DNA from 4 places in the Streptomyces sp. NPDC088746 genome. Region 3 is predicted to be linked to each of the others. Evidence: riboswitches for the same ligand, from Rfam matches in the RefSeq annotation. Region 3 holds a riboswitch; each other region holds the start of a gene.
What was found. Region 3 has a riboswitch for cobalamin ahead of ACIP63_RS00300 (cobalamin biosynthesis protein). Riboswitches for the same ligand answer to the same signal wherever they lie in the genome.
Positions count from the first base shown of each region.

Region 1: it holds a riboswitch for cobalamin, as region 3 does, so the genes downstream of both, ACIP63_RS15910 (ABC transporter substrate-binding protein) here and ACIP63_RS00300 (cobalamin biosynthesis protein) in region 3, are expected to answer to the same signal.
Region 2: it holds a riboswitch for cobalamin, as region 3 does, so the genes downstream of both, ACIP63_RS12090 (ribonucleoside-diphosphate reductase subunit alpha) here and ACIP63_RS00300 (cobalamin biosynthesis protein) in region 3, are expected to answer to the same signal.
Region 4: it holds a riboswitch for cobalamin, as region 3 does, so the genes downstream of both, ACIP63_RS35795 (energy-coupling factor ABC transporter permease) here and ACIP63_RS00300 (cobalamin biosynthesis protein) in region 3, are expected to answer to the same signal.

Region 1 is NZ_JBIVLA010000003.1:309,448-311,633, forward strand. It holds gene ACIP63_RS15905 (FecCD family ABC transporter permease) at 1-85, opposite strand, end outside; gene ACIP63_RS15910 (ABC transporter substrate-binding protein) at 82-1,158, opposite strand; cobalamin riboswitch at 1,188-1,375, opposite strand; gene ACIP63_RS15915 (hypothetical protein) at 1,458-1,628, opposite strand; gene ACIP63_RS15920 (acyl-CoA dehydrogenase) at 1,625-2,186, opposite strand, start outside.
Region 2 is NZ_JBIVLA010000002.1:993,796-995,981, forward strand. It holds gene ACIP63_RS12090 (ribonucleoside-diphosphate reductase subunit alpha) at 1-968, opposite strand, end outside; cobalamin riboswitch at 1,105-1,240, opposite strand; gene ACIP63_RS12095 (GNAT family N-acetyltransferase) at 1,281-1,781, opposite strand; gene mctP (monocarboxylate uptake permease MctP) at 1,928-2,186, opposite strand, start outside.
Region 3 is NZ_JBIVLA010000001.1:56,047-58,232, reverse strand. It holds gene ACIP63_RS00305 (cobyric acid synthase) at 1-398, opposite strand, end outside; gene ACIP63_RS00300 (cobalamin biosynthesis protein) at 395-1,339, opposite strand; cobalamin riboswitch at 1,468-1,597, opposite strand; gene ACIP63_RS00295 (hypothetical protein) at 1,782-2,006, opposite strand; gene ACIP63_RS00290 (anion permease) at 2,019-2,186, opposite strand, start outside.
Region 4 is NZ_JBIVLA010000012.1:137,127-139,312, reverse strand. It holds gene ACIP63_RS35800 (ABC transporter permease) at 1-387, shown strand, start outside; cobalamin riboswitch at 573-778, shown strand; gene ACIP63_RS35795 (energy-coupling factor ABC transporter permease) at 808-1,518, shown strand; gene ACIP63_RS35790 (energy-coupling factor ABC transporter substrate-binding protein) at 1,515-1,871, shown strand; gene cbiQ (cobalt ECF transporter T component CbiQ) at 1,878-2,186, shown strand, end outside.

The DNA.
Region 1 (2,186 bases), on a different contig from region 3:
CGCGCAGGATCAGGGCTCCGGGGGCCGTCCGGACCGCGGGCGGCTGCTCCGCCCGTACCTCCGGGGCGCGTTCGGTCTCCGTCACCCCGCGAGCCCGAACGAGCGCAGACCGGCCGCGACGCGCTCCACGCCCTCCACGGTCCGGATGGTCGGATTCATCGCCTGGCCGCTCAGCAGGACGTACCGTTTGTGCCGGACGGCGTCCATGTTCTTCGTGGCGGGGTTGGACTCCAGGAACTCGATCTTCTTCGCCGCGCTCTCGGCCGTCTGCGACTTCCGGGTCAGGTCCCCGATGACCAGTACGTCGGGGTTCCGGTCGGCGACGGTCTCCCAGTTGATCTGGGGCCATTCCTCGTGCGTGTCGTCGAAGACGTTCTTCGCGCCGAGCTCCTCGGTGATGATGCCGGGGGCGCCGCAGCACCCGGCCAGGTACGGGGCCTCGGAGTTGGCGAACCAGTAGAGCATCGTGGTGCCGGACGCGTCGATGTCCGCGGTCGCCCTGTCGACGCGGCCGCGGAGGCTCTTCACCAGCTTCTCGCCCCGTTGCGGGACGCCGAACACCTTGGCCAGGTCGCGTACTTCGCCGTAGACGCGGTCCATGGTCAGGGGCTCGGAGCGGGAGCCGTCGCTGCTTCCGGTGTTGTCCTTGCCCGCGCAGTCGGAGGGTGCGAGGTACGTCGGTACGCCGAGCTCCTCGAACTGGTCGCGGGACGCCACCCCGCCCTTGCCGAGGGTGGACTCGAACGAGGCGCTGACGAAGTCGGGTTCCTCGGCGAGGACCTTCTCGGAGGAGGGCTGGTTCTCGGCGAGGCGCTTCACCGTGGATTCGTCCTTCTCCAGGCCCTTCATCACCGGGTCCGTCCAGGTCGCGGTGGCGGCCAGCCTGTCGGCGAGGCCCAGGGAGAGCAGGATCTCCGTCGATCCCTGGTTGAGGGAGACGGCGTGACGCGGTGGCGAGTCGACTCTCACCGTACGGCCGCAGTTCTTCAGGGTCACGGGGAAGCCGTCGCCGGCGGCGTCCCGTGCTGCGCCGTCAGGGGTGCTTCCGCCTCCCCCGCAGGCGGTCAGAAGGACGACAAGTCCCGCGATGAGCAGGGCTGTTCGGCGTGCGGTGCTGGCTATGGGCGGCACGGAGTCCTCGGCATTCTCTGGGCTCATGCGCGGAGCCCGTACGGAGTTCCGCTCCCGGTGCGGAAGCGGTTGCCAGCAGGTCTTCGGACTCGGGTTCGTCCGGACGAGGCGCCTTCCCGGTGCACCCGAGGGTTTCCCAGTGGCTGTGGCCCCGCCCGTCCCCCTCACCGCTGCGCGTCAGCTCCGGATTCTCACCGGATTCCCTGACTCCACGTGGAGTGTGACTGGCGTCTGCAAGCTATCACGCGGCGCGCCGGCGGCCTCGGGGGCCGTCGCCGGTACGGCGGGGGCTTCTCCCCCTCCGTACCGGCCGGCCGTCGGGCGGGTCAGCCCTTGGGGCGAACCGATTCGCCGCCGTCGTCCTGCGGCTTCCCGCCGCGGCGGGCGAGCACGGACGTGGTGCCCCAGTAGGCGAGCAGGACGGCGCGCAGTCCCAGGATCTCCAGGTGCTCGCCCAGGCGGCAACAGGCAGCCCGCCCCTTGCTTCCGGCGCTCATCGGGCGCCCGCCGGGCGCGTGTTCCACGGGCCCCCGGGGTCGTCGTACGCGTCCGCGTAGCCGGGTCCGGCGATCGGCCAGTCGGCGAGGAGTGCCTCCGGCAGCGCGAAGGAGTCGGCCAGCTCCGGGGCGTGCGCGGCGACGGCCGTGAGGAGCTCCTCCACGGCCTCCGGCAGGGCGTCCACCTGAGAGGCGCTCAGGAGGCCGGCGGCCAGCAGGTCACCGCTGTTGCGTGACACCCATTCTAGGGCGAACAGCCGCTCCAGCTCCCCGAGCCGGTCCCTGGCCGCCCCGTCGGGCAGCGTCGCGCGGGCCTCCGCGTAGGCCTCGGCGGCCTGCCGGTACGCGTAGGCCTCGACCCCGCGCAGGGCGGGGCCGGAGGCCGCGTTCCACCGGCCGAGGGTGTCGGCTTCGGGCGCCCGCAGCGCGCGGGTCCTGGCCCGGGCGAACCAGATGTCCTGGACCGAGGTGAGGAGCCGGCCCAGGAAGTACGGGTCGGAGAGGTCCCCGGGGTGCGGGGCCCGGTCCCGGGCGGCGTCACCGCCGGGCTCGGCGGCG
Region 2 (2,186 bases), on a different contig from region 3:
TCCAGGAACTCCTCGATGTCCGCGTGCCACGTCTCCAGGTAGACGGCCGCGGCACCCTTGCGGCGGCCGCCCTGGTTCACCGCTGCGACCGAGGCGTCGAGCGTCTTCAGGAACGGCACGATGCCGTTGGAGTGCCCGTTCGTGCCGCGGATGAGCGAACCCCGGGCGCGCACGCGGGAGTACGAGAGCCCGATGCCGCCCGCGTGCTTGGAGAGGCGCGCCACCTGGTGGTAGCGGTCGTAGATCGAGTCCAGCTCGTCCAGCGGCGAGTCCAGCAGGTAGCAGGACGACATCTGCGGGTGGCGGGTGCCCGAGTTGAAGAGGGTGGGGGAGGAGGGCAGGTAGTCGAGCCGGTTCATCAGGCCGTACAGCGCGGCCACTTCCTCCAGAGCCCGCTCGGAGGTGTCCTCGGCGAGCCCGGCGGCGACGCGCAGCATGAAGTGCTGCGGGGTCTCGACGACGTCGCGGGTGAGCGGGTGGCGCAGCAGGTACCGGCTGTGCAGGGTCCGCAGCCCGAAGTAACCGAAGCGGTCGTCGGCGCCGTCGGCGAGCGCCTGGTCGACGAGCGCGTCGAGGGCGGCGGCGTGCAGCGTGACGAACTCGGCCGTTCGGTCCGCGATCAGGCCCTCGCGGTGTCCGACGGCGACCGACGCGGAGAAGGAGACAGCGCCCTGGCCGGCGGCCTCGTCCGCGATGGCCCGCGTGAGGAGCCGGGCGGCGAGCCGGGAGTAGGCGGGGTCCTCGGAGATCAGGCCGGCGGCGGCCTCGGTGGCCAGCGAGCGCAGCTCGGCCTCGTCCGACCGGGCGTTGCGGCCGCGCAGTGCGGCGGCGGCCACCCGTCCGGGGTCGGTGTCGGGCAGATCGGCGGTGAGGCCGGTCAGGGTCCGCAGCAGTGCGGTCCCGGGCGCGTCGGTCGTGCGGCCTTCGGATTCCGTGGCTGAAACCGGGTCGGCTGGCGCGATGGTCACTGGGGCTATCCCTCGCTCGGCTCAGGGCCTGCGGGAGCGGGGCAGCCGGGCACGGCGGCGCCCGGGGAAGGGCAGCACGGCGCACGGCGTCCACCGGCCCTCCGCGGGGCCCGGACGTATCGGCGCCCGGTTCGGTCGAGCCGGGCGCACTGTCGACAGGTCTTCGGACTTCGGGGTGCGCGAAGCACGCCGATCACACCGTTGCGGGACAGTTCCGGATTCTCACCGGATTCCCCTGCGGCGACAGCGAGGTCGAGCATACATGTGGGGGCTGCCGATTGAAGAAGCCCCCACATCTTGTGTCGTGAAGGGTCAGAGCTCCAGACGGAAGGTCAGAAGCACGAGCTCCGGCAGCGGGTACCAGTCCCGTTCGGGAGTCCGTACGAAGCCGAGGCGGCGGTATATCCGATGGGCGCCGTGCATGGCCGGGGCCGTCGACAGGACGATCCCCGAGACGCCCTCGGCGGCCCGTGCCCGCTCGACACAGGCCCGTACGAGCGCCTCGCCCGCGCCCCGCCCACGGGCCTCCGGCGAGACGGCCAGCATCCGGAACTCGGCCTCGCCCTCCCCGGCGATGTCCGCCCACGGGCTGCCCGGCGCGACGTAGGTGACACCGCCCAGCAACCGGCCGTCGGCGTCCAGCGCGACCAGCACCTCGGCCTCGGCGGCCCGCCGCCCGACCGCGCGGAGCTGTTCCAGGTAGGGGTCGTCGGCGCCGAAGTCCAGGAGTCCGTCGTCCAGATACGCCTGCGCGGTGATCTCGCCCAGCTCCGCGAACTGAGCGGGCCGGGCCGGCCTGATCGATACGTCCATGGGCGGCAGTCTGCCCCGGCCGCCGGGCGCGGCGCGCCCCGTTTCCGGAGGCCGACGGCCCCGGGGGCCGGCCCTGACACGACTCCGTCCCGGCAGGGAGGACCCTGCCGGGACGGACGTCTTGCCTCGGAGCGACGGCTGTGGGGTCAGTGGCCGCCGGGGGCGCCCGCCGTGGCCGGCGGGAGCTCGACCTTGACGCCGGGGTCGCCCGCGTCCGCCGTGTAGTCGGACGGGGAGGTCTCGTCCACACCGGCCGGCGCCTTCACCGCGTTGAGGACGACGGTCAGCACGAGCACGACGACGACGTTCAGCACGAACGCGGTGAGACCGATGTAGCCGATCTCGCCGATACCCGGGATCTCCTTCGAGGACCCGCCGAAGTGCTTCTGGGTCGGGCTGGCGACG
Region 3 (2,186 bases):
TCGCAGATCACGGCGTCATACGTGCCCCGCAGCTGCTCCAGACAGTCCACGACCGTCCCCAGCAGCGCCTCCTGGCGACCGCCGTGGTAGCCGCGGGCGCTCATCTCGCCCACCGGCTTCCCCATCAGGACGACCTGGCTCGACCGGTCGCCGCCGGGCTTGAGCAGCACCGGGTTCATCAGCGCGGACGGCTCCACCCGGGCGGCCTGCGCCTGCATCGCCTGGGCGCGGCCGATCTCCGCCCCCTCCCGGGTGACGAACGAGTTCAGCGACATGTTCTGCGCCTTGAACGGCGCGACCTTCACCCCCCGGCGCACCAGCCACCGGCAGATCCCCGCCGTGACGACGCTCTTGCCCGCGTCCGAAGTGGTCCCCGCGACCAGCAGCCCGCCGCTCATCCGACTCTCCGTCCCATGGCCGACCGCCCCGCCGCACACACGACGAGGGCCAGCACACTCACCCGGCGCGACAGCCGCACCGCGCGTTCGATGTCCGTGACCCGCACGTCCCGGCCGGCCCCGCCGTTGAGCACCGGCCGGTGCTCGACCCGCCCGCCGTACGCGAGCGTGCCGCCGAGGCGTACGCCGAGCGCCCCCGCGAACGAGGCCTCCACGGGGCCCGCGTTGGGGCTGGGGTGCCTGCCCGCGTCCGCCCGCCACGCCCGGACCGCCTCGCGCGGGCGGCCCCCGGCGGCCACGGCGAGCACGGCGGTGAGCCGGGCCCCGGGCCAGCCGGCGATGTCGTCGAGCCGGGCCGACGCCCAGCCGTAGCGCCGGTAGCGGGGCGACTTGTGCCCGACCATGGCGTCGAGCGTGTTGACCGCCCGGAAGGCGACCAGCCCGGGCACCCCGCCGAGCGCGCCCCACACGAGGGCCCCCACGACGGCGTCCGAGGTGTTCTCGGCGACGGACTCCACCACGGCGCGGGCGATCTGCTGCCCGTCCAGTGCCTGCGGATCACGGCCGCACAGATGCGGCAGCCGCTCCCGGGCGAGCTCGATGTCCCCGGCGGCCAGCGCCCCGCCGACGGCACGCGCCTCGCGGCCCAGTGAGGTGCCCCCGACGACGGACCAGGTGGCGGCGGCGGTCAGCGCCACGGCGGCGGCGGGACGGTTCCGGACGGCACGCGCCGCCAGGGCGGCGGCGCCCGTGGCGCCCCCGGCGCAGACGAGCGTGTGCAGGGCGCCCCAGCCGCGGTGGTCACGCCACAGGCGGCGCTCGGCGCCCGCCGCCGCACGCCCGAAGGCGGCGACGGGGTGGCCACGCCGGGGATCACCGAACAGCAGGTCGCCGATCAGGCCGGCGGCGGCTCCGTACGCGAAGATGCGGTCGGCTCGCACCGCTCAGCCGGCCGTCGCGCCTCGGAGGACCTTCGTGACAGGTGGTGAAGCGACCGACGCAGGGCAGCCAGGCATGGCGTATGTCCTCACTCAGGGTCCGCGCCCTGGTTCGACGTGACCGGCGACGAGAGTCTCCTGGCTTCCGGATCCGCAGTTCCTCCGGCCTTCCAGCCCGCGGTGGCGGGCCGTGACTTCCGTGTGGAGGCTGCTCCCCGGTGACAGTGGCGGGACCGCGCCGGATTCGCACCGGCTTCCTCTCCTGTCGCCGTAAGGCCGGCAGGCACATGTGTGCCGGTCGGCCTAAATGGCTCCGGCAGTCCACCATGCCCCGTGAATGCCCGTCAACCTGCCGTTGACCTGCGAGGCTTCAATGTGCTCAGACGCACACCGGGCCGGACACACGTGGTGTGTCCGGCCCGGGCGGAAGTCCGCGGGGGAGCGGTCAGGCGACGATCAGATAGATCCCGTACGCGACCGCCGCCGCGCACAGCCCGAAGCAGGCGTACGCGCCGGTGCGCACCAGGCCGTTGGCACCGCCGCCGCCCTGTGCGGTCGACGTCTGCCGGGCCATGCCCGTGATACCGAGGGTGAAGAGGCCGACCAGCGCGACGGTGACCACGAGGCTGACGCCGAAGACGGACGCGAGAGCTGCCCAGTCGATGTTCATGCGGATCCGTCCTTACACCGTGGCCGGGTCGGCCGGGGTTCCGGCCGTCGTGGCCGGGGCCGAGATGGTGGTCTTGAGCTCCGGTACGAGGGCACCGGCGGGCGGCGGGCTGACCGCGGAGATGGCGGTGGTGACGACGCCCGCGGGCTCGGCCTCCGCGTTCACGTTGGTGTGGTCGAC
Region 4 (2,186 bases), on a different contig from region 3:
CTCGGCATCGTCGTGGCGATCGGGTTCGTCTGGGACGAACTCTGGCGGAGCCTGGGACACATCATGTCGGTCAGCACCGACAAGGGCGTCGGGCCCGGTGCGGTACGGCCGGAGCTGCCTGCCCAGGCTGAGCAGCAGGGACAGGGCACGTACTTCCTCACCAGCTCCGGGGACCGCCTGGAGTGGACCACCTGCCTCGACCAGATGGAGAACGACCGGGCGCACACCGCCTGCCTGGAGTCGAAGCACGTCATCGGCTGGTCCCTCGACTATCTCGACGTCTCCCAGATGCAGACGATGCAGTGGCTCGGAGCCGGCGTCATGCTCGCCCTCGCCGCGGCCGTCGCGGCCTTCGTCATCGTCCGGGGCCGCAAGCGGCTCCTGTGACCCGTGGCCCCCGGGGTCCCGACGGGACGGCCGGCCCGCAGACCTGCCGCGCCCCGCGCAAGGCCGAAGGGCCGTGACGGTGGCCGCCGCGGCCCCCCGCGCCGTCCGTCGCCGCCGTCGGCGCGGGCGTCCACCGGCCCCGCCCGGCCGGGCGGGTGGACGCCCTCGGTGACCTCAGGCCCGCTTGTCATCGTCCCCCACCTGGCACTACTGTCGCCACGCCTTGGTGAACGGGAAATCGGTGTGATGCCGGTGCGGCCCTCGCCACTGTGATCGGGAAGTCCGGCTCCGGCCCTCGCGGGCAGCCACTGGGTCCTTGTGACCCGGGAAGGCGGAGTTCGGGCGGTGGTACCCGTAAGCCAGGAGACCGGCCAAGGCACTTCAACCATCCACGAGGTGCTGGAGAGGGTCTGCTGAGCCATGCACATAGCCGAGGGTTTTCTGCCTCCGGCGCACGCGATCGCCTGGGGTGTCGCGTCCGCGCCGTTCGTCGTCCACGGAGTCCGGTCACTCACGCGTGAAGTCCGGGAGAACCCCGAGAGCACGCTGCTCCTGGGGGCTTCCGGGGCCTTCACGTTCGTTCTTTCCGCATTGAAGATCCCCTCCGTCACCGGGAGTTGCTCGCATCCCACGGGCACGGGGCTGGGGGCCATCCTGTTCCGCCCGCCGATCATGGCGGTCCTGGGCACCATCACCCTGCTGTTCCAGGCGCTCCTGCTCGCCCACGGCGGGCTGACCACGCTGGGCGCCAACGTCTTCTCGATGGCGATCGTCGGGCCCTGGGCGGGGTACGCGGTCTACAGGCTGCTGCGCCGGTACGACGTGCCGCTGATGGTGGGGGTGTTCTTCGGCGCGTTCGTCGCCGACCTGTCGACGTACTGCGTCACGAGCGTGCAGCTGGCGCTCGCCTTCCCGGACCCGAGCACCGGCTTCCTGGGCGCGCTCGGCAAGTTCGGCTCCATCTTCGCGGTCACCCAGATCCCGCTGGCGGTGAGCGAGGGGCTGCTGACCGTTCTGGTCATGCGGCTCCTCGTGCAGTCCAGCAAGGGTGATCTGACCCGGCTCGGCGTGTTCCTCGCCGGCAGGCGGGACCGGACCAGGACGGCCGAGACCGAGGCGGTGGCCCGATGAACAAGAACACGAAGATCAACGCCCTTCTGCTGCTCGTCGTGGCCGCGCTGGCCGTCCTGCCGCTGGCCCTCGGCCTCGGCGACGACGAGAAGGAGCCGTTCACGGGCGCCGACGCCCAGGCCGAGACGGCGATCACCGAGATCGATCCCGGATACGAACCCTGGTTCTCCCCGCTGTACGAACCACCGTCCGGGGAGATCGAGTCGGCGCTGTTCGCGCTCCAGGCCGCGTTGGGCGCGGGTGTACTCGCCTACTACTTCGGCCTGCGCCGCGGGCGCCGTCAGGGCGAGCTGCGCGCGACCACGCAGCAGGACGGCTCCGGCGCCGGGGAGCCCGCGGCCCGGGAGAACTGAGCGAACGTGCTGCCGATCGACGCGGCGGCGCACAGCAGTCGCTGGCGCCGCCGCCATCCCGTGGACAAAGCCGTACTGGGTCTGGGACTCACGGTTCTGGCGATCTCGCTGCCGCCCTGGCCCGGAGCCGCACTGGCCCTCCTCACCGCCGTCGCCGTGCTGCTGGGGCCGGCCGGTGTGCCCGCCCGCCAACTCTGGCGGGCCTACCGGGTTCCCCTGGGTTTCTGTGCCACCGGGGCGGCCACACTGCTCGTACAGGTCGGCGGGCCGGAGGGACTCGTGACCGTGGCGGACGGGGGGCCGGTCCGTGCCGGG